DNA from 2 places in the Corynebacterium lehmanniae genome. Region 2 is predicted to be linked to the other one. Evidence: predicted binding sites of a transcription regulator. Region 2 holds the regulator's gene; the other holds the start of a gene.

Region 1 (11,129 bases), 570 kb from region 2:
GTGTTCGGCCCGACGAAGGCCGCAGCGCAGCTCGAGGGGTCCAAGGCCTTTGCCAAGGACGTGATGGCGGCGGCGGGGGTGCCCACCGCGTCGGCGACCCGCGTCGAGAAGCTTGAAGACGTCGAGACCGCGCTCGACGAGTACGGCCCGCGCTACGTGGTCAAAGACGACGGCCTGGCAGGCGGCAAGGGCGTGGTGGTCACCGAGGACCGCGCCGCGGCGAAGGCCCACGCGGAGGCGGTGCTCGGGGCTGGCAACCCGGTACTGTTCGAGTCCTTCCTGGAAGGCCCCGAGGTTTCGCTGTTCTGCCTGGTGGACGGCGAGACGGTGGTGCCGCTGCTGCCGGCGCAGGACCACAAGCGCGCCTACGACAACGACGAAGGCCCCAACACCGGTGGCATGGGCGCCTACGCGCCGCTGCCGTGGTTGCCGGAGGACGGGGTCGCGACCATCGTGGATGAGATTGCGCGCCCCGTGGCGGAAGAGATGGTGCGCCGCGGGACCCCGTACCAGGGCCTTTTGTACGTCGGCGCCGCTTGGGGGCCGGACGGCCCGGCCGTGGTGGAGTTCAACGCCCGCTTCGGCGACCCGGAGACCCAGGCGGTGCTCTCGCTTTTGGAGACCCCGCTGGCGGACGTGCTGCTCGCCGTCGCGGAGGGCCGCCTGGACGAGGTCGGGGAATTGCAGTGGCGCGACGGGTTCGCCGCCATGGTGGTGCTGGCCGCCGAGGGCTACCCGCAGGCCGCCAAGACTGGAGGTGTGATTACCGGCGAGGCGCTAGACGATCCGACAAAGGTGCTGCACGCCGGCACCGCGTTGGAGGACGGCGAGTATGTTGCCTCCGGCGGCCGCGTGCTCGGCGTCGTCGGGCTGGGCGCGACGCTCGAGGAAGCCGTGGCTGAGGCGTACGAGGTCATTTCGGGCATCGAACTTCCCGGGTCGTTTTACCGCAAGGACATCGCCCGCCCCGCGATCGAAGGAGCGATCTCCCTATGATGAAGGCCGTGAAGCCGAATAACGCGAATGTCCTGAGTAACCGCTACGCCTCCCCGGAGATGGCCACCCTGTGGGCCCCGGAACACAAGATCATCCTGGAGCGGCAGCTCTGGATCGCCGTGCTGAAGGCGCAGCAGGAGCTCGGTGTCTCCGTGGAACCGGGCGCGATCGAGGACTACGAGAAAGTCATCGACCAGGTGGACCTGGAGTCCATCGCTGAGCGCGAAAAAATTACCCGCCACGACGTGAAGGCGCGCATCGAGGAGTTCAACGCGCTGGCGGGGCACGAAGAAATCCACAAGGGCATGACCTCGCGCGACCTGACTGAGAACGTGGAGCAACTGCAGGTGCGCCGCGCCCTCGAGCTCACCCGCGACAAGGCGATCGCGCTGCTGAAGGCCGTGGGCAACCGCGCCGGCGAGTACAAGTCCCTGGTCATGGCCGGCCGCTCCCACAACGTGGCGGCGCAGGCGACCACCCTGGGCAAGCGCTTCGCCTCCGCCGCCGACGAGATCCTCGTGGCGGTCGAGCGCATCGAGGAGCTGCTGGAACGGTATCCGCTGCGCGGCATCAAGGGCCCGATGGGCACCGCGCAAGACATGCTCGACCTCATGGACGGCGACGAAGAGAAGCTGGCCCGCCTCGAGCAGGGTATCGCGGACGGCCTCGGCTTTGACCGCGTCTTTGATTCGGTGGGGCAGGTCTACCCGCGCTCCCTCGACTTCGACGTCGTGTCCTCGCTGGTGCAGCTGGGCGCGGGCCCGTCCTCGCTGGCGACCACGATTAGGCTCATGGCCGGCAACGAGACCGTCACCGAGGGCTTCAAGGAAGGCCAGGTCGGCTCGTCGGCCATGCCACACAAGATGAACGCGCGCTCCTGCGAGCGCGTCGGCGGCTTCCAGGTGATCCTGCGCGGCTACCTCACCATGGTGGCGGATTTGTCCGGCCAGCAGTGGAACGAGGGCGACGTGTTCTGCTCCGTGGTGCGCCGCGTGGCGCTGCCGGACGCGTTCTTCGCCATCGACGGCCAGCTGGAGACCATGCTCACCGTCCTCGAAGAGTTCGGCGCATTCCCGGCCATGATCAACCGCGAACTGGACCGCTACCTGCCTTTCCTGGCCACCACGCGCATCCTTATGGCAAGCGTTCGTGCGGGCGTCGGCCGCGAGACGGCGCACGAGGTGATCAAGGAAAACGCGGTGGCCATGGCGTTGGACATGCGCGAGCGCGGCGCGGAGCAGAACCTGGTGGAGCGCTTGGCCACCGACGAGCGCCTGCCGCTGGACCAGGCGCAGTTGGAGGAGGCGCTTTCGGATCGCCACGCGTTCATCGGCGCGGCCGAGTCCCAGGTGGACCGGGTGCTCGCGAGGGTGCAACAGCTTGTCGACGCGCATCCGCAGGCCGCCGCCTACACCCCGGGCGACATCCTGTAGTTACTTCCACGTGAGGGTGGTGTCGCGGCCCTTGAGCTCGACGCCGCGGCCCACGATGCCCGGATCCGCGCTGCCCGCCCAGGAGACCACAAAGCCGGTGTAGGTGCGGTTTTCCTCCAGCTCACCGGTGTATCCGGTGATGTCCCAGTCGCCGCAGTAATTCGGGTCGGCCACGTTGGCGGCCAGGGGGCCGTCGATAGGCAAAAGCTCCGGCAGCGCGACCGTGACATCCATGGGGAACTCGCCGATGGCAACCGGGGTGAAGCTGACCGGGAAGCACACGATGGAGCGGGCTTGTTCGGCGCTGCGGGGCGCGCGGGTGGTGGTCGGCTCGTCGACCGTGACCTCCCACTGCACCGGCACGTGGTAGCGCACGTCTTCGGTGACGATCTTGCCCGTCTGGCCGAAACGGAACGTGGCGCCGTCGCGCGAAGGGTAGAAGTCCGGCATCTCCCCGCTGAACTCCGAAGGCGCGGTGCACGCTGCGAGAAGAAGCGGGAGGAGGACAACGGTAGCGCGGTTTTTCACGGCGCATATACTAGCGCGCATGCGTCCAGAGCTTTCAGATTACTCACACATCTCCGGCGGCAAGGTTCGCGAGATCTACGAGGTGGATGAGCAGACCCTGCTCATGGTCGCGACCGACCGCATCTCCGCCTTCGATTTTTCCCTCGAACCGGCGATCCCGGACAAGGGGCGGATCCTCACCGCCACCTCCATGTTCTTCTTCGACCTGCTTTCCGACGTGCCGAACCACCTCGCCGGCCCGATCGACGACGAGCGCATCCCCGAAGACGTCCTCGGCCGCGCCATGGTGGTGAAGAAGCTGGACATGGTGCCGTTCGAGTGCGTGGCCCGCGGCTACCTCACCGGCTCCGGCAAGAAGGAATACGACGCCACCGGCCGAGTTTGCGGCGTGAAGCTGCCCGAGGGGCTGACCGAGGCGTCCAAGCTGGACGAGCCGATCTTCACCCCCGCCACCAAAGCCGAGCAGGGCGACCACGACATCAACGTCACCTTCGAGCACATGGCAGGAAAACTCGGCGCGGACCTCGCCGAGCGCCTGCGCGACGCCACGCTCGAGGTATACCGCCGCGCCGCCGACTACGCGGAGACCAAGGGCATCATCCTCGCCGACACCAAGCTCGAGTTCGGGTTGGATGAAAACGGCGAGCTCGTGCTCGCCGACGAGGTGCTCACGCCGGATTCTTCCCGCTACTGGCCCGCCGACGGTTACGAGGAAGGCCGCAACCAGCCCAGCTTTGACAAGCAGTACGTGCGCAACTGGCTCACCGGCCCGAAGTCCGGCTGGGACCAGGAGGAAGGCACCACGCCGCCGGAGCTGCCCGGCTCCGTCGTGGAAGCCACCCGCGACCGCTACATCGAGGCATACGAGCGGCTTTCCGGCCGCCGCTTCTCCGAGTGGCCGGGGGAGCATGCATGATCCCACCCGTAGCTGACAAACGCCCGATTGTCCGCACGTTCCACGGCCGCGAGTTCGTGGACAACTACGAGTGGCTGCGCGACAAGGACAACCCCGAAGTCCTCGCGCACCTAGAGGCGGAGAACGCTTACACGTCTGAGCGCACTTCCGCGTGGTCCGGGCTGGTGGACGACGTCTACGGCGAGATCAAATCCCGCATCAAAGAGACCGACATGTCCGTGCCGCAGCGCCAGGGCAACTGGTGGTACTACGGCCGCACCATCGAAGGCAAGGACTACGGCATCTCCTGCCGCATCCCCACCGCGGAAGACCCGTGGACCCCGCCCGAAGTCGCCGAGGACATGCCGGGCGAGCAGGTGCTTCTCGACGTCAACGAGCTCGCCGACGGGCACGAGTTCTTCTCGCTCGGGGCATCGTCCGTGTCCACCTCGGGCCGCCTGCTCGCGTACTCCTTCGACACCGAGGGCGACGAGCGCTTCACCCTGCGGATCAAGAATTTGGATACCGGCGAACTGCTCGACGACGAGCTCGAAGGCATCTTCTACGGCGCGACCTGGGCGGGCGAGAACTACCTGTTCTACGTCCGCTGCGACGACGCCTGGCGGCCCCACCAAATCTGGCGCCACAAGCTGGGAACCGACGCGTCCGAGGATGTGCTGGTGTACGAGGAGACGGACGAGAAGTTCGGTGTCGGCGTGGGCGCGGACCGTGCCGAGCGGTTCCTCATGATCATCGCGTCGTCCTCGCTGACCTCCGAGTACCGCGTGCTCGACATGGCGGATCCCACCGGCGAGTTCCAGGTGCTGTGGGAGCGCGAGGCCGGCATCGAGTACCACCCGGACTTCTGCGTCGTCGACGGCGAAGAGCAGTGGGTGGTCACGCACAACGCCCACGGAGCGAACTTTTGCGTCGCGACAACGCCCGTCGGCGCTGTGCCTCCCCTGCGGGAACTGCCCGTGCTGGTGGAGCACTCCGAAACCGTGCGCGTCGAGGCGATCGACACCTACCGCGACTTCATGTTCATGGCCTACAGGCGCGGCGGGATCCCGCGGCTGGCCGTGGCGTCGCTCGACAGCGGTTTCGGCGAGTTCAAGGAGCTGGAATTCTCCGAGGAGCTCTACACCGTCGGCCTCGGCGGCAACCCGGAGTGGGACGCCCCGGTGGTGCGCATCGGGTACTCCTCCTACACCCAGCCCTCGCAGGTGCTGGACTACACGGTGGCGACCGGCGAGCTGACCCTGCTGAAGGAAAAAGAGGTCGAGGGCGGCTACAACCCGGACGAGTACGAGGCGTTCCGCGAGTGGGCAACCGCCCCCGACGGCGAACAGGTGCCGATTTCGGTTGTGCGCCACAAGGGCGTCGAGGGTCCCGCGCCCGCGCTGCTGTACGGCTACGGCTCGTACGAGGCATCCACGGACCCCGGGTTCTCGGTGTCGCGGTTGAGTTTGCTCGACCGCGGCATGGTGTGGGTGTGCGCCCACGTGCGCGGCGGCGGCGAAATGGGCCGCGCGTGGTACGACAACGGCAAGATGCTGCACAAAACCAACACCTTCACGGACTTCATCGCGTGCGCCGACCGCATCGTGGAGCTGGGGCTGACCACGCCTAAGCAGCTGGTGGCCGAGGGCGGCTCCGCCGGCGGCCTGCTCATGGGTGCGGTGGCAAACATGGCCCCGGAGAAGTTCGCCGGCATCCTCGCGATCGTGCCGTTCGTGGACCCGCTGACCTCCATCCTCAAACCCGAGCTGCCGCTGACAGTGGGGGAGTGGGAAGAGTGGGGCGACCCGTACCACGACCCCGAGGTGTACGACTACATGGCGACCTACGCCCCGTACGAGAACATCACCGCGCAGGACTACCCGGACATTCTCGCGGTGACGAGCTTGAACGACACCCGCGTGCTCTACGTCGAGCCCGCGAAGTGGGTGGCCAAGCTGCGCGAGGTGGGCACCGCAGGCGAGATCCTGCTGAAGACGGAGATGTCCGCAGGGCACGGCGGCGTGTCCGGCCGCTACGCCAAGTGGAAGCAGACCGCGTTCGAGTACGCGTGGACGCTGGTGAAGGCCGAGGCGGTTTAACCGTCCGGGTCGAATAGGGCAGGGTCCGGCGGGCGGTTGTGGTTGCCGCCGTGCCGGGACCTCGCCTTTTTGGCAAGCCTCTGACCAGGTGAATTGCGGTACTGGTAGGTGGTTGTGTGCCTGGGTGGGTCCCCGTTGGCGGGGTGGTAGTGCACGTCGCCGGTGTCGGGGTCCCGGCCGAAATGGCCTTTGTTTCCGGCACCGTCTTTGTTGTCGTTGTTGCACATGTGGTGCTCGCGGCACAGCAGCACCAGGTTTTCGATGCTGGTGAGCCCGCCACTGAGGTAGGAATCCAAGTGGTGGGCCTCGAGCTCGACACCCGGCTTGGTGCAGCCGTTCCACGCGCACACGCCCTGCATGGCCAGCAGCACGAGCCTCTGTTCCACGGAGGCTAGGCGGGTGCGTCCGAGGGAAAGCGGGACGCCGGTAGCGGAGTCGAGTTGGAGGATGAAGCTGTCCCCGGCAAGCCCCAAACGCACAATGTCGAGCGGGGTCAGCGACACCGAGGTGTTGGTGGGGAACTCGGTGAAGGCGTCCGCCTCCAAAAGGTCGTCGAGGGTCAGCGTGATCACCACCGTGCCCACGCCGCCCCGGGACTTCGTGGCAACGTCGCCGTAGCGGTCCAGCACGTTCAAGAGCTGGTCCAGGCGGCGCTGGTGCTTCCGTCGGCTGTCCCGTTTCGCCGCGTCCTCGCCCTCCATGTTGGACCCCATGTGGTCGCCGGCGGCGAGGCAGGCCTCCAGCTTCGCCCGTGACGCGGCGTCGAGGTAGCCACTGAAAGGGGAGCCGCCGTCCGCGTCCGGTTCCCCGAGCCAGATGCCGCGCTTCTTCCACGCGGCGAGGGGGTCTTTCTCGCCGTCGTAGTCGCGTCCGCGCTTGTTGGCGCGCTTGACCTGGTCGCGGACGAACTTCCGGAGTTCTTCGGCGGTGAGGGACTCGGCCGCCTCCATCGCTTCGGCCAGGATCTCCTGGTAGCCGGGGTTGGCGTGCTCGTTGAGGTCTTTCAGTGCGTCGGTGATGATGCGCTTCTTCTCCGCGTTGGCCTTCTCGGCAGCTCGTCGCGCCCGCTCCTGCGCCTCGCGCGCCTTCTTGCGGCGCGCTTCCGCCTCCTGCTCCTTGCGTTCGCGGTCTTCTTTGTTTTCGCTCGGCTCCGGCTCAGGCACCTCGGGTTCGCCGTAGAGCTTCTTGCCCTGCTCCAGGAGCGCGAATGCTTCTCGACGGGACAAGCCCAAGCTCCGTGTCAGATACTCCACGGCGTGGTTCGCGCCGACGAGGGCGCCGGCGCCGTCCCGGTCGCAGAGGAAGGCGAACGCGACGTCCGCGTTGGACAGCAACGGCAGGCAGGCGTGGAGGCGCTCCATGGCCACGTGGGTGGAGGCGAGGTGGAGGGAGTCCGGTTCCCGCATGACGTCGGCAAGCGACCTTAGCCCGGCGACGATTTGGTTGACCGCTTGGTCTAGCACTGCACTCATCTGGAGCACCTCCTTTCTTTGCACTTGGCTACGCATAGTAGAACCCCGTCCGACACGGCCCCGACAATGTAGAACACGTGTGCGAACAGCGCGAGAAAATTTCACCCGGCGCAGACTGTCTGCGTGTGCGATAATTTCCCCTATGCCTGGGCGCGTGCTTGTCTCCATTTCCTCCATCTTCGACGCGACGTTGGAGGACGTCACCAGTATGGTGCGCGACCTGGACCGCGAGGGGATGCCGGTTTCACTGCTGGTTGCGCCCCACATTGACAAAAAGTGGCATCTGGCCAAGGACGACGGCACCCGCGCCTGGCTCACCGAGCAGCTCGAAAGCCGCGCCCTCATGCTCAACGGCTTCGATCAGCCGGTGCAGGGAAGGCGCAGCGAGTTTGCCAGTTTGGGGGAGCACGAGGCGAGGCTCCGGCTCAAAGGCGCTACGCGTCAGATGTCGGCGCTCGGTTTCGACTTGGATATGTTCGCGCCGCCGCGCTGGCGCATGTCGGACGGCACGTTAAAGGTGCTCGACGAGTTCGGTTTTACCGTCGCTGCCTCCACGAAGGGCATCTACCGCATTAAGCGGGGGGAGTTTTCCCAGGCGCGAAATTTGTCGGTGGGTGAGGGGTACGGCGCCGCGAAGTGGTGGCGCCGCAACGTGATCAAGGCCGCCGAGCGCGGCGCGGAGAAGGGCAACACGATCCGCTTGTCCGTCTCTGGTCGCGAGCTGGGGCAGAAGAAGGTGCGCCGCGACTTCCTTGCCGCAGCCGCCGCCGCGGTGGAAAAGGGCGCTATGCCGGCGGACTACAGGGAGTACCGCTAGCCGCGTACCCGGCCGATCACTCGGCACACCAGGTAGATCCCGAAGGAGATAAAGGCCACGAACACGCTCACCGGCATACCTGGGGCGAGCGAAAGCGCCATCCCGCCTACGGCCGCGACTTCCGCGAACACGATGGACAGCACCACCGCAAGCTTCGGGTTCGCCGTCACCTGAGCGGCTGACGCCCCCGGGGTGATCAGCAACGACATCACCAGCAACGCGCCGACAATCTGCACTGACTGGGCCGACGCGATGCCCACGAGTACCGCGAACACCAGCGCCATCGTGCGCACGGGAACACCGCACGCGGCGGCCATCACGGGGTCTGCGGAGGAAAACAGCAGCGGCCGCCACAGAACCAGCACGGCGCCTGCAACCAGCACCGTTGTGCCTGCCAGCAGCATCACGTTCTGCGCGGACACGCCGACAATCTGGCCCGTCAGCAGCGCGAGCGCCCGGTTCGAATTCCCTGGATACAGGTGGATGAACAGCACAGACAAGGCCATGCCGAAGCTCATGGCCACCCCTACCGCGGAATCCTGCTGGCCCTTCAGTCCCAGCGCCGCCAGCACCAGGGCAGCGACCACCGCGCCCGCCACGGCGCCGAAACCGACGTTGAGACCGAACAGCAGCGCCGCGGAGGCACCCATGAGCGCGAGCTCCGAGGTCGCGTGCACCGAAAATGACATCTGGCGCAGCACGATCAGTGGCGCCATCACGCCGGACAGCACGCCCAGCAGCGCGCACGCCACCAGCGTCGTCTGCACGAAATCCTGCCCGAGCAGGTAGGACGTGTCCGCCAAAAACGCACTCACAGGACCACCATCCGTCCGTCAACTTCGACTACGTCCACGCGGGTGCCGTAGAGCTCGCTGAGCACCTCGGAGCGCATCACCTCGGACACGCTTCCCACCACGTGGCCCTCCGGGCCCAGGTACAGCACCCTATCCACCACGCCCAGCACAGGGTTGATGGAGTGCGTCACGCACACCACGGCAGCCGGGTGCTCGGCGAGGCGCTGCACTGTGTCGCGTGCGCGGGCGGGGTCAAGGGAGAGCAGGGGCTCGTCGCAAAGCAGGAGCTCCGGCGATTGCGAGAATGCCTGCGCCTGGCGGATCAGCTGTTGCTGGCCGCCGGAGAGCACACCTACGCGCCGCTCGGAAAAGGATTGCGCCCCCACGGAAGCCAATTGCTTATCGACGTCCTCCGGCCTCGCCCGCCTTCCCATCGCCAACGCAACAAGGTCGCGCCCGCGCACCGGCAAGTCCTTCGGAAACATGTGCTGCTGCGGGATGAAGCCGATCTGCCCGTGGACGTTCGCAGCTCCGGAACTGAGCTTGCGCGTGCCCATCAGCGTGCCCAGCAGGGTGGATTTGCCCACGCCGTTTGGGCCGAGCACCGCGATGAATTCGCCGGGCTCGACGGTGAGGGTGAGGTCGCGCCAGAGTGGTTCGACGGCGGCGCTGCGAAGCTCAGCGATCAAATTGGCAATTCCTAGTGGTGGTGGCCGGTCGGCTCAGCGTGGGCTGCGATGTCGGTGATCTGACCCACGATCTCCTCGAAGTAGTCCAGGAAATTCTGGCCGGCCGGGGGCGTCTCCCGAATTTCAACAACGGGAACATTATGCGCCTTCGCCGCATCCGCCAACCGCTGGGTGGCGCTGTTGGTGCTCTGCGGGTTCACAAACAGCATGTCCAGCTCGCCGCGCTCGATCTGCTCCAGGAAGGCCGCCACCGCCGCCGCGGACGGCTCCTGGTGGTTCAGGCTGGCCTTGACGTACTCCTCGGGCGTGATGTCGTGCAGCTCCGTGCCCCACACCAGGCCGGCCGCGATCGTCTCAGTCATGCCGATGTGCACGTGCGGCACCGCGTTGAGCTTGGATTGGATGTCGCCGATGCGCTGCTTGACGTCTGACGCGTCCCCTCCGGTGCGATCCGCAATGTCCTCTGCGACCTGCAGCACCTTCTCCGGCGCGAACCAGGCGTGCTCGAGTTCGTCCAGGGAGTTGGGCATGTGCGCGTGGTCGTGGGCATGCTCGTGGTCGTGAGCCTCGTGCTCGTCGAGAAGCGGGATTGCGTAGATGATGCGGTCCTGCTCAGCGGCGGTGTAGAGGGCGGCGTCGTACGCGCCGCCGTTGGCCACGACGGTGTCCGCTTCCTTGATTCGCGAGAGGTCCTTCGCGGACGGCTCGTAGTGGTGCGGATCCACCGCGTCGCCGGTGATGATCGCGTCCACGTCGCTGCCCGTGACCGCGGAGGCCACGTCCGCCCACACGTTCGTGGTGGCGATGATGTCGCTGCCATTCGCGCCATTGCTTTCCGACGAGCATCCGCCCAGCGCGCCAACCAGAACAGTCGCCGCAACCGCGGCCACGGGAGTCAAATGAAAACGGTTTCGCATAAAGGAAATCTAACCATTATTGGAAACAGTTTTCAAATGAGTTAGCCCCGCGCCGGGGGATTCCCGGGGCGGGGCTAACGCGTGGTGAGTGTTGCGGTCCTACTTAGAGGAACCGCCCTCGGTGCTGCACACCGTTGCCAGCGTGGCGATCGCCGCGATCGCGAGCGCTGCGCCAGCGATCGGTCCGGCGGTCTGCACCGGAACCGGCAGCTGCTCGCCAACCTTGTTCAGCTGCTCCTTCACCGGAGCCAGTGCCGGAATGTCCATGGTGGCTGCCAGACCGAGCGGGATCAACGCCAGCAGCGGCAGGGCCATGATACCCACCGCCGGCAGGCAGCGGTCGCTCACGCTGGAACCCTCGCCAGCCGGAGCGTTGGTGCCATTAGCGCCGTCCTGGCCATCCTTGCCGTCGATGCCGTCGCGGCCATCAGCGCCGTCTGCGCCCTTCTCGCCGTCCTTGCCCGGCTTGCCGTCCTGGCCGTCGCGACC
Region 2 (11,129 bases):
TCCTTCAGGTTGCCGCCCTTCAGCGCGACAAGGTCGAACTCCGGGAAACGCTCTCCAACGGTCATGATCGGCATAGAAATTCCTCCAAAGAAACTGGTCATAGGTGTTTTTCAACGGACAGCAACCAGTATGACACAGAACGCGCCCGCTTTCAACGTAAAAACCTATGAACTTCGTGTAGGTTCATAGGCATGGCTAATCGAGAGTATAAACCGACGCTCGCTCAGCTCCGGACGTTTGTCACCGTCGCCGAGCAAAAGCACTTCGTCTCCGCGGCGAACAAGCTCGGCATCTCACAGCCGTCCCTCTCACAGGCGCTCGCCGCCTTGGAGGCCGGCCTGGGCATCCAACTCATCGAGCGCTCCACCCGGCGCGTCATCGTCACCCCCACCGGCGAGGAGCTCCTCCCCTATGCGAAGGCGACACTGGAAGCTGCCGACGCGTTCGTGGCGCAATCCCGCGGCGCACTCGGAGCACTGGCCGGGCCGCTGAACCTCGGCGTGATCCCCACTATCGCCCCGTACATCCTGCCGACGCTGCTGAAGCTCATCGAGGAGGAGTACCCGGACTTGGAGCCGCGCATTGTGGAAAACCAGACCGAGGAGCTGCTGCAGCGGCTTCGCGACGGGCAGATCGACGTCGCAGTGCTCGCCACCCCAACCGGCGCCACCGGGGTGTCGGAAATCCCGCTCTACGACGAAACCTTCGCGGTGATCACTTCCCCCGACCATCCCGTGGCCGGCAGAGGAGACCTCGATCTGAACGCGCTGCACGACCTCGATCTGCTGTTGCTGGACGACGGGCACTGCCTGCGCGATCAAATCGTGGAGCTGTGCAAGATCGCGGAGGTCAACCGCTCCCCCGGCGCACAGTCAGCCACCCGCGCGGCGTCGCTGACCACGGTGGTGCAGCTGGTGGTGGCCGGACTCGGCTCCACGCTGGTACCCGTCTCCGCCTTGTCCACCGAGTGCGCGCGCCCCGGCATCGCCGTTTCCGCCTTCGGCCCGGGCGTGGACGCGAAACGCACCGTCGGGCTCGCAATGCGGGCGTCGTCTCGTCGCCGTCCGGAGTTCGAGCAGCTCGGCGAGTTAGTCTCCCGCGCCTTCAAGGAAGCGACGGAATCGAGCCGTAAGCTGCTGCCGCGCTAGACTCACGCTCTGGTTATGAATGAGCACGCATCCCCTACCTCACCTCCCACGAAGCCGCAGCTGTATAAGGCGCTCGACGGCGTCCCGATCGCTGACGTGCGCAGGTTCCGCCGGCGCCTGAAGAAGGCCAACTCGCCCGAAGCCCTGGCGGCGATTGGCGCGGACGTGGACAAGGCGGCAGCTGCCGTCGCTAAGCGTGATGCCCTCATCCCCGAGATCACCTACCCGGAGCACCTGCCGGTGTCCGCGCGGCGCGAGGACATCATGGAGCTGGTGCGCGACAACCAGGTCGTGGTGATCGCGGGCGAGACCGGCTCCGGCAAAACCACCCAGATCCCGAAGATGCTGCTGGAGCTGGGCCGCGGCCGCCGAGGCCTGATCGGGCACACACAGCCGCGCAGGCTCGCCGCACGCACCGTGGCGGAGCGCATCGCCGACGAGCTGGGCCAGGACATCGGCGAGTCCGTCGGCTACGCTATCCGCTTCGACGACCGGGTCTCCGAATCCACGGCGGTGAAGCTGATGACGGACGGCATCCTGCTCGCGGAGATGCAGCGCGACCGGTTCCTGAACGCCTACGACACGATCATCATCGACGAGGCGCACGAGCGCTCGCTGAACATCGACTTCCTTCTCGGATATTTGAAGCGGCTGCTGCCGAAGCGTCCGGATCTGAAGGTGATCGTCACCTCCGCAACCATCGACCCGGAAGCGTTTGCGAAGCACTTTGCCGACGCCGAGGGCAACCCCGCCCCCATCATCGAGGTATCTGGCCGCACCTACCCGGTGGAGATCCGCTACCGCCCGCTGGTGGAGCAGGTGCAGGCAAAAGACGGCTCCGTCAAGGAGATCGACACCGACATGATCGACGGTGTGGTCGACGCCTGCAAGGAGCTCATGGGCGAAGGCAAAGGCGACATCTTGTGCTTTTTCGCCTCCGAGCGCGACATCCGCGACTGCATGGAGGCCATTGAGAAGCAGCACTGGCGCGGCGTGGAGGTCGTGCCTTTGTTCGGCCGCCTATCGAATGCGGAGCAGCACCGGGTGTTCTCCCCGCACTCCGGCCGGCGCATCGTGTTGTCCACCAACATCGCGGAGACCTCGCTGACGGTGCCGGGGATCCACTACGTGGTGGACACCGGCCTGGCGCGCATTTCGCGCTATTCCACGCGCACCAAGGTGCAGCGCCTGCCCATCGAGGAGATCTCCCAGGCCTCCGCCAACCAGCGCTCCGGACGCTCCGGCCGTATCGCCGACGGTGTGGCCATCCGCCTGTACTCCGAGGACAACTTCGAGGCGCGCCCCGAGTTCACCGACCCGGAGATCCTGCGCACCAACCTGGCCTCCGTGGTGCTGCAGATGATCTCCCTGCGCCTCGGCGACATCAACGACTTCCCCTTCATCCAGCCGCCGGATAAGAAGGCCGTGCGCGACGGCCTGCTGCTCCTGCACGAGCTCGGCGCGATCTCGGACAAGGAACGCGACGGCGCACCCGTGCTCACCGCGGTGGGGCGCGACATCGCGCGCATCCCGGTGGACCCGAAGATGGCGCGCATGCTGGTGGAGGCCAACCGACTCGGCGTGCTCGACGACGTCACCGTGATCGTGGCCAGCATGACCATCCAGGACGTGCGCGAGCGCCCTCTGGAATACCAGGCCCAGGCCGACCAGGCCCACGCCCGGTTCAAGGACGCGACATCGGACTTCCTGTCCTCGCTCAAGCTGTGGGACTACATCGGCGACTCGCGCGACGAGCTATCCGGCAACGCCTTCCGCAAGCGCATGAAGCGCGAGTTTTTGCACTACATGCGCATCCGCGAATGGTTCGACCTGGTGCGCCAGCTTCGCGACGTGGAGCGCCAGCTGGGCTGGTCCCGAGCCGAGAACGTCGCCGGCGAGCGCGACGCCGACGCGATCCACAAGTCGCTGCTCACGGGCCTGTTGTCCAACATCGGCGCCCGAGACGGCAACTCGAAGGAGTTCCAGGGTGCGCGCGGGACGCGGTTCTTGGTCTTCCCCGGGTCGTCGCTAAGCAAAAAGCCCCCGGAGTTCCTCATGGCCGCCGAGCTGGTGGAGACCTCGCGCCTGTGGGCGCGCGACGTGGCAAAGATCGAGCCCGCCTGGGTGGAGGCTGCCGCGGGCGAGCTGATGAAGCACAGCTACTCCGAGCCTGTGTGGTCGCGGAAGCGCTCGGCCGCGATGGTGCACCAAAAGTCCATGCTCTACGGCGTGACCATCGTGCGCGACCGGCTTGTGCCTTACCACCGCGTGGATGCCGAGGGCGCGCGCAACATGTTCATCCGCCACGCCCTGCTCGAGGGCGATTGGAACCGCCACCACCACTTCATCGACCACAACGAAGCCCTGCTCGCCGAAGCCGCTGAGGTAGAGGAAAAGGTGCGCCGCCGCGGATTGGTGGTGGACGAGGACACCCTGTTCGAGTTCTACGACTCACGGCTTCCCCAGAGCGTGACCACCGCCCGCCACTTCGACTCCTGGTGGAAAAAGAAGCGGGCCGAGGACAAGCACTACTTGGACTTCGACCCCGCGGCACTTCTCGACGACGAAGGCGTGGATTCCTCCTCCGCCGCCTTCCCCGAGATCTGGCGCCAGGGCTCCATCGACTACGCGCTGCGCTACAAGTTCGAGCCGGGCGATCCTTTCGACGGCGTCACCGTGCACGTGCCGGTGCCGCTTCTGGCCAACCTGCGGCCCGACGGCTTTGACTGGCTGGTGCCGGGACTGCGTTCGGAGCTTGCCGCGGAGTACATCCGTACGCTGCCGAAGGCGCTGCGCAAGACCGTGGTGCCGGCACCAGACTTCGCCGAGCGCGCCCTCGACGCGATCCGCGCGCAGCAGGACGCCGGCGGCGTCAGCGAGCGCGAGCTGCGGGAAACACAGTTTGCCGAGGCACTTGCGGAGGCGCTTAGAAGCGTCGGCGGGCGCGGCATCAACGGTGCCGACTTCACCCCTTCTGCGCTGCCCGAGCATCTGAAAGTGACCTTCGCCGCGATTGACCGCCGCGGCAAAGTGGTCGACCACGACACGGACCTCGGTGCGTTGAAGCGCCGCCAGGCCGGCAAGATCAAGTCCTCCGTGTCCAAGGCCGGCCGCACATCTGAATCGGATGCGGTGGCGAAGTGGACTTCCGACTCCCTCGGCGCGGTGCCGGAGACGGTAACCACCACTATCGACGGCAACGAGGTCGACGCCTACCCGGCACTCGAAGCCACCAAGGACGGCGTGAAGGTCACCGTGCATCCGACGAAGGCCGCCGCGGACGCCTCGATGGTCACGGCGACGCTGACGCTGCTGCTGCGGGAGATCACGGTCAACGCGGGGCAGATGACCAAGGGGCTGCCGCTGCGGCAGAAGGTGGCGGTGGACCGCTACCCGCACGGCGGCGCCGATGGGCTTGTGGAGGACGCCCGCGTCGCTGTGATCCGCGACCTGATGTTCTCCTCCGGCGGGCCGGTGCGCTCCCCCGAGGAGTTCGACGCGCTGGTGGGCGAAATCCGGCCCCAGGTCGCAGGAGGTGTGCGCCGTGTGGTGGTCACGTTGGCGCCGGCACTCGCGGAGTACGCGAACATTGCAGCGGAGCTGCGGCAGTGGGAAGGCCCAGCTATCGACGACATGACGTCGCAGCTGCAGTTCTTCCTGCCGAAGCACGCGGTGACTGTCCACGGCATCGGCCACTTGCAGCATTTGCCCCGCTACATCGACGCGATGCGGATCCGGTTGGAGGACATGCGCCTAGATCCGGACCGCGACGCCGACCGGCAGTCCGTGATTGATTCGGTGAAGGCTTACTTGGCGCAGCGTATGAAGTCCTTGCCTGCGGGCCGGACAAAGACCAAGGCCTACAAGGACATCTTGTGGCTGATTGAGGAGCTGCGGGTGAGCCTGTTTGCGCAGCGGCTGGGCACGCCGAGACCGGTGAGCCAGCGTCGCATTGAGAAGAAGATTGACGCGCTGCGTTAGCGCCGTGGCCGCAGGCTAGAAGTCTTCGCGGTCGCGGCGGCGCATGAGCCGGATTTCGGATTCGAAGTCGTCCGCACTCTCGAACGACTTGTACACGGACGCGAAGCGCAGGTACGCCACCTCGTCGAGGGCACGCAGCGGTTCGAGGACGGCCAGACCGATCTCGTGGGCGGGCACCTGCGAGCTGCCCTGCGCGCGCACAGTCTCTTCCACTTCTTGGGCCAGACGCTTCAATGCGTCGTCGGTGACATCGCGGCCCTGGCATGCTCTGCGCACGCCGACGATGAGTTTGTCGCGGTCGAACGGTTCGCTCACGCCGTTGCGTTTCACAACAGTGAGGACGGCCTTTTCCACTGTGGTGAAACGCCCCCCGCACTCGGTGCACTCTCTGCGGCGGCGAATTGCTGAGCCGGCTTCGACCAGCCGCGAGTCAGTCACACGAGATTGCTCGTTGTGGCAAAAAGGACAAAACATGGTCTTCCACCCCCAGAGTTTTCAAGGCTTGGCGTAGCCGTGAGTCTACGCCCTGCCTAGCGCGCAGTTGCCGCCACAGCCGAATGAGCCGCCTGGCCGCTGGACATGGACGAAGGATCCTCTGTTTGCGCCGAGAAAACACCGCCGAATGCCGAACCGATAAGCAGCGCCGCAGTCATGCACACGCCGAGCAGGAGCGTATCGCGCGTCTCGTGCCGTGTTTCGAACGCGTTCACATTGGAGGAACCGTCAAGACTCCCCTTGGCAGATGAGCGAGCATCCGTTCGATGAGAGCCGGAAATCGCTCGAACACCGGCGCCGCCTGTTCGACGCTTCGGCGCGGAATCAACATCCCAGACTTCTGCCGGAGGGACCACAGATGCGGCTCCGGTGCGTCCAACTAATGTGTTGTGTACTGGATTGATTGCAACTGACATGGTGTGTCTCCCTTCTTTCTGCGGCACACTCTACGTTCGGCACCGACACGCTCGAACGTTCTAACGTTCATTTGTTCGAATACGCTTACGTGTTCGATTTATAGCATCACGTTCGATACGTGTCCACCCAATGCTTGCGCCCATCGAACATGAGTGCCCTATCTGGTAGGTTCGTAGGCGCACAACGCCACCGAGTCCAAGGAGAACGTCATGGCACGAAAGAAGTCCGATCCAGGCAACCCGGATTACAACGCGCTGTCAGACCGCCAGCGCCGGATCCTCCAGGTCATCCAAGACGCTGTGGTCCTGCGTGGCTACCCGCCGAGCATCCGCGAGATCGGTGACGCGGCCGGGCTGCAGTCCACCTCATCTGTCGCATACCAGCTCAAAGAGCTGGAGAAGAAGGGATTCCTCCGCCGCGACCCGAACAAGCCCCGCGCCGTGGACTTGCGCCAAATGCCGGAAGCCGGCCGAAAGAAGCGCAAGCCGCAAGAGGCGAAGCCGGAAGATTCTGGCAATGCCCGCTACGTGCCGGTAGTCGGACAGATTGCCGCGGGTGCCCCGATCCTCGCCGAGGAAAACGTGGACACCTACTACCCCCTGCCCGAGGAGCTGCTCGGTGACGGCGATGTGTTCATGCTCAAGGTCGTCGGCGAATCCATGCGCGACGCCGGCATCCTCGACGGCGACTGGGTGGTTGTCCGCTCCCAGCCGAACGCCGAGGAGGGCGAGTTCGTCGCGGCGTTGCTCGACGGTGAGGCGACGGTCAAGGAGTTCCATCGCGACTCCACCGGTGTGTGGCTGTTGCCCCACAACGATGCCTTCGAGCCGATTAAGGGCGACGAAGCGGAGATCATGGGGCGTGTCATCTCGGTGTTCCGTACGCTGTAGTCGGTGCGTTTGCATCGAGCAGCCGCAGCCCCACAGACCGGAAATCACATAGCGACAAGCGCAGGAGATCGATGTACGCCGAGGAGCGTAGACGCCAAATCGCGTCTTTGACCGCAGTTGAAGGCCGCGTCAACGTCACTGAGTTGGCGCAGCGCTTCGACGTCACCGCGGAGACCATCCGCCGTGACCTTTCGGCATTGCACGACGAAGGCGCTGTGCACCGCGTCCACGGCGGCGCGGTGGCGAGCCAGTCTTACCGCTCGACGGAAATTCCGCTGGATACGCGTCAGCGCGCCTCCCTTGCCGCTAAAGCCGCGATTGCGGAAACCGCGCTGCAGTTCGTGCCGGATGCGCAAAGTTGCACCATCTTTTTGGACTCGGGCACGACGATCAGCAGCCTGGGCAAGCGTCTGGCGGAGACCCGCGGGGACCGGGAGTACTCGGTGGTGACCAACTCCATCCCCACTGCATTGGAGCTGAGCGATTCCGGATTGCACGATGTGCAGCTTCTCGGCGGCTCAGTCCGGCCGATCAGTCAGGCAGTCGTCGGCAGTACCGCGCTTCGCACCCTCGCTCTGTTGCGCGCCGACGTGGCGTTCGTGGGCACCAACGCGTTGTCCATCGGCCACGGCCTGTCCACTGTGGACGCCAAGGAGGCGGCGGTGAAGGCCGCGATGGTCACCAACGCCCGCAGGGTTGTCGTGTTGTGCGACTCCACGAAGCTGGGCAACGACTATGTGGTCAGCTTCGCGCCGCTTACGGACGTCGACGTGGTGATCACCGACGCCGAAGCGCCCTCCGCGTTCGTGGACGAACTGCGCTCGCACGGTATCGAGGTCGTGCTCGCGCAACCCCAGTAACCCTCGGGGCGCCACCCGACGTCTTCCACAGGGGCGTTCTTTGACTTTCTGCGCGAAAATGGTGGCACCTTCGCATGCATGCGACCTACACTCGTTGCAGACCTGAATGAAAAACAACGGAAAGGACACCCGAATGGCTTCCAAGACTGTGAAGGTCGGTTCCACCGTCGGGCTGCACGCTCGCCCGGCCACGGTGATCGCAGATGCTGCCGGCGAGTACGACGACGAGATCCTGCTGACGCTTGTCGGCGGCGACGAGGACGACGAGACCGATGCCGCATCCTCGCTGATGATCATGGCGATGGGCGCGGAGCACGGCGACGAGGTCACTGTCACTTCCGACAACGCCGATGCCGTGGAGAAGATTGCGGCGCTGATCGAGCAGAACCTCGACGAGGAGTAAGCGCTTTTCGCTTTACGACGAGCTAACGCCCGGGCACACGTCGCCCGGGCGTTTTCGCGTGCAGCAAGTACCGGACGCTAGAACGTCGACGGCTTCGGCACCTCGAAGTCCTTGCGGTACTGCCCCTCCCCCAAGGTGTCGTACGCCCAACGCATCAGCGGGTAGATCACGATGATGCCGACGGAGCCCAGCGCGATGCCTTCCAGCGTTACAGCGCCCACATCGAGAGTGAGGTTGCCGATGCCCACAATCAGCGCGACCGCGGCCGCGGTGAGGTTCGCGGGATCGGTGAAGTCCACCTTGTTGTCCTGCCAGATACGCACGCCCAGCATGCCGATGAGCCCGTAGAGCACCAGGCACGCGCCGCCGAGCACGCCGGCGGGGATGGTGAAGATCACGGCACCGAACTTCGGGATGAACGCCAGCACAATCGCAAACGCGGCGGCGACCCAATACGCTGCGGTGGAGTACACCTTCGTCGCCGCCATCACGCCAATGTTCTCGGCGTAGGTGGTGGTGCCGGACCCGCCGAAGCCGCCGGCGAGCGTGGTGGCGATACCGTCGCCGATCAGCGCGCGACCCTGCATGTCGTCGAGGTTGCGTCCAGTCATCTCGGATACGGCCTTGACGTGGCCGACGTTCTCCGCGATCAGCACGACCAGCACCGGCAGGGTCACCAGCACGGCGGAGACGTGGAACTCCGGGCGGTGGAACTGCGGCAGGCCGATCCACGGGGCGTCGGCGATCGTTTGCAGTGCGTCCTCACCCAAGCCGCCCGTCAAGGCCGCGAACAGCCAGCCGACGAGCACGCCGATGAGGATGGATAGACGCGAGAGCAGGCCGCGGGTGGCCACGGTGACCACCACAACCGTCAGCAGCGTTACCGCCGCGACCCAGGGTTGGGTTTCCACGTTCGACACCGCGGTCGGCGCCAGGTTGAAGCCGATGAGCGCGACGATGGCGCCGGTGACCACGGGCGGCATCACCGCGTCGATGACGCGTTTGCCCGCCCATTCAACGACGATGCCGACAAGGATGAGCGCCACACCGGTCAGCAGCACCCCGCCCAGCTGCGCGCCGACGCCATACTGCTGCGAAGCCGTCAGCGGAGCGATAAAGGCGAAGGACGAACCCAGGTAGCTGGGCACTTTATTGCGGGTGATCAGCAAGAAGATGATGGTGCCCAGGCCGGAGAACAGCAGCGTGGTGTTCACCGGGAATCCGGTCAGGGTGGGCACCAGCAGTGTGGCTCCGAACATTGCAACCACGTGCTGCATGCCGATGCCGATGGTGCGCGGCCAGCTCAGCCGCTCGTCCGGGGCGACAACAGCCCCGGGGCGCACTGTGCGCCCGTCTCCGTGAATGGTCCAGCCGAAAGTGTTAGTCACGAAATGCCATTATCACCCCTCCACTGATTTTTCCTGTGCCGGGGGTGCCTGGCGGGCAAAGTAGATAGCTCTCAGTGTGGCCTTGCTATTTTGAGCACCATGGAAATCATTGTGCGCCCCACCGCCGAAGAAGTAGGCGTGTCCGCAGCCGACATCATCGAACCGTTCGTGCGAAGCGGCGCGACCCTCGGCCTGGCCACGGGTTCGACCCCGACCCCCACGTACATGGAGTTGATCCGCCGCCACCGCGAGGAAGGCTTGAGCTTCGCGCAGTGCGACGCGTTCCTCCTGGACGAGTACGTCGGCCTGGAACGCTCCGACGAGCAGTCTTACTACGCCACCATCCGCCGAGAATTCACCAGCCATGTCGACATCGACGATGCAAAGGTGCAGTCTCTCGACGGCCTGTCGGCGGACACCGAGGCTGAAACCCGCAGCTACGAGCAGCGCATCGCAGCCGCCGGCGGCGTGGACGTGCAAATCCTCGGTGTGGGCGCCAACGGCCATATCGCGTTCAACGAGCCGCCCAGCGCCCTTGATTCGCGCACGCGCGAAATCAACCTGCACCCCACCACGGTGGCGGACAACGCCCGCTTCTTCGACAACGAGGACCAGGTGCCGCGCAAGGCCCTGACCCAGGGCGTGGGCACCATCATGGAGGCGCACACCATCGTGCTCATCGCCACCGGCCCGAACAAGGCCGACGCGGTCAAGGCGCTGGTGGAGGGACCGGTGTCCCCGGGCTGCCCGGCGTCGGTGCTGCAGAACCACCCGCGCACCACGGTCATCCTCGACGATGATGCCGCGGCGAAGCTCAACCGATAGCTAGCTGACTACGAACTCCGCGTACTGCTCGGCCAGGACGCGGGGCAATCGGACGTCGATACGCGTGCCTGCCTCCTCGTATTCCTCCGAGCGCACCGTGCCCTCGTCGTGGACGCGGCTGACCACGTCGCCGCGGGTGTAGGGCACCACCATGGTCACGTGCGCGTCAACGGAGTTGAGGTGCTGCTCGATGCGCGCCTCAAGCTCCTCAATCCCCTCGCCGGTCAGCGCGGAGACGAACACTGCCGTGCGGCCGGTTTTTTCAAACGCGTGGCGCAGCTCGGCCAGCACCAGCGGGTCGGCCTCGTCGATCTTGTTGACCACCACGATCTCCGGGGGCATTTCCTCGCCGGAATCGCGGGTGACCTCGGCGAGCACCTCGTTGACGGCCTCGATCTGCTTCAGCGGGAACGCATCCGAACCGTCCACGACGTGCAGCAAAAGGTCGGCGCCGGCGACCTCTTCAAGCGTGGACTTGAACGCCTCAACCAACTGCGTGGGCAGGTGGCGCACAAACCCGACAGTGTCGGTGAGCACCACGTTGCGCCCGTCCGCGAGCTTCGCCTTGCGTGTGGACGGGTCCAGGGTGGCAAACAGCGCGTCCTCCACCAGCACGCCGGCACCCGTCATCGCGTTGATCAGCGAGGACTTGCCCGCGTTGGTGTAGCCGGCAATCGCGATCTTCGGGATGGTGGAGCGCTGGCGCTGCGCGCGCTTGACCT

Evidence for each region. The regulator LexA, encoded in region 2, represses DNA repair genes until DNA is damaged. The targets are predictions, from matches to a motif close to CGAACANNTGTTCG.
Region 1: the regulator LexA is predicted to act here: its motif matches at 7,494-7,507, upstream of ACF3NP_RS00380 (DUF222 domain-containing protein).

The regions. Positions count from the first base shown of each region.
Region 1 is NZ_CP170998.1:72,893-84,021, forward strand. It holds gene purD (phosphoribosylamine--glycine ligase) at 1-996, shown strand, start outside; gene purB (adenylosuccinate lyase) at 993-2,429, shown strand; gene ACF3NP_RS00365 (hypothetical protein) at 2,430-2,957, opposite strand; gene ACF3NP_RS00370 (phosphoribosylaminoimidazolesuccinocarboxamide synthase) at 2,977-3,873, shown strand; gene ACF3NP_RS00375 (S9 family peptidase) at 3,870-5,951, shown strand; gene ACF3NP_RS00380 (DUF222 domain-containing protein) at 5,948-7,423, opposite strand; gene ACF3NP_RS00385 (DUF2334 domain-containing protein) at 7,566-8,240, shown strand; gene ACF3NP_RS00390 (metal ABC transporter permease) at 8,237-9,055, opposite strand; gene ACF3NP_RS00395 (metal ABC transporter ATP-binding protein) at 9,052-9,723, opposite strand; gene ACF3NP_RS00400 (metal ABC transporter solute-binding protein, Zn/Mn family) at 9,735-10,640, opposite strand; gene ACF3NP_RS00405 (ExeM/NucH family extracellular endonuclease) at 10,740-11,129, opposite strand, start outside.
Region 2 is NZ_CP170998.1:645,490-656,618, reverse strand. It holds gene ACF3NP_RS03125 (peroxiredoxin) at 1-74, opposite strand, end outside; gene ACF3NP_RS03120 (hydrogen peroxide-inducible genes activator) at 192-1,148, shown strand; gene hrpA (ATP-dependent RNA helicase HrpA) at 1,164-5,129, shown strand; gene nrdR (transcriptional regulator NrdR) at 5,145-5,603, opposite strand; gene ACF3NP_RS03105 (hypothetical protein) at 5,660-6,040, opposite strand; gene lexA (transcriptional repressor LexA) at 6,251-6,931, shown strand; gene ACF3NP_RS03095 (DeoR/GlpR family DNA-binding transcription regulator) at 7,003-7,791, shown strand; gene ACF3NP_RS03090 (HPr family phosphocarrier protein) at 7,925-8,194, shown strand; gene ACF3NP_RS03085 (solute carrier family 23 protein) at 8,272-9,582, opposite strand; gene nagB (glucosamine-6-phosphate deaminase) at 9,682-10,407, shown strand; gene hflX (GTPase HflX) at 10,408-11,129, opposite strand, start outside.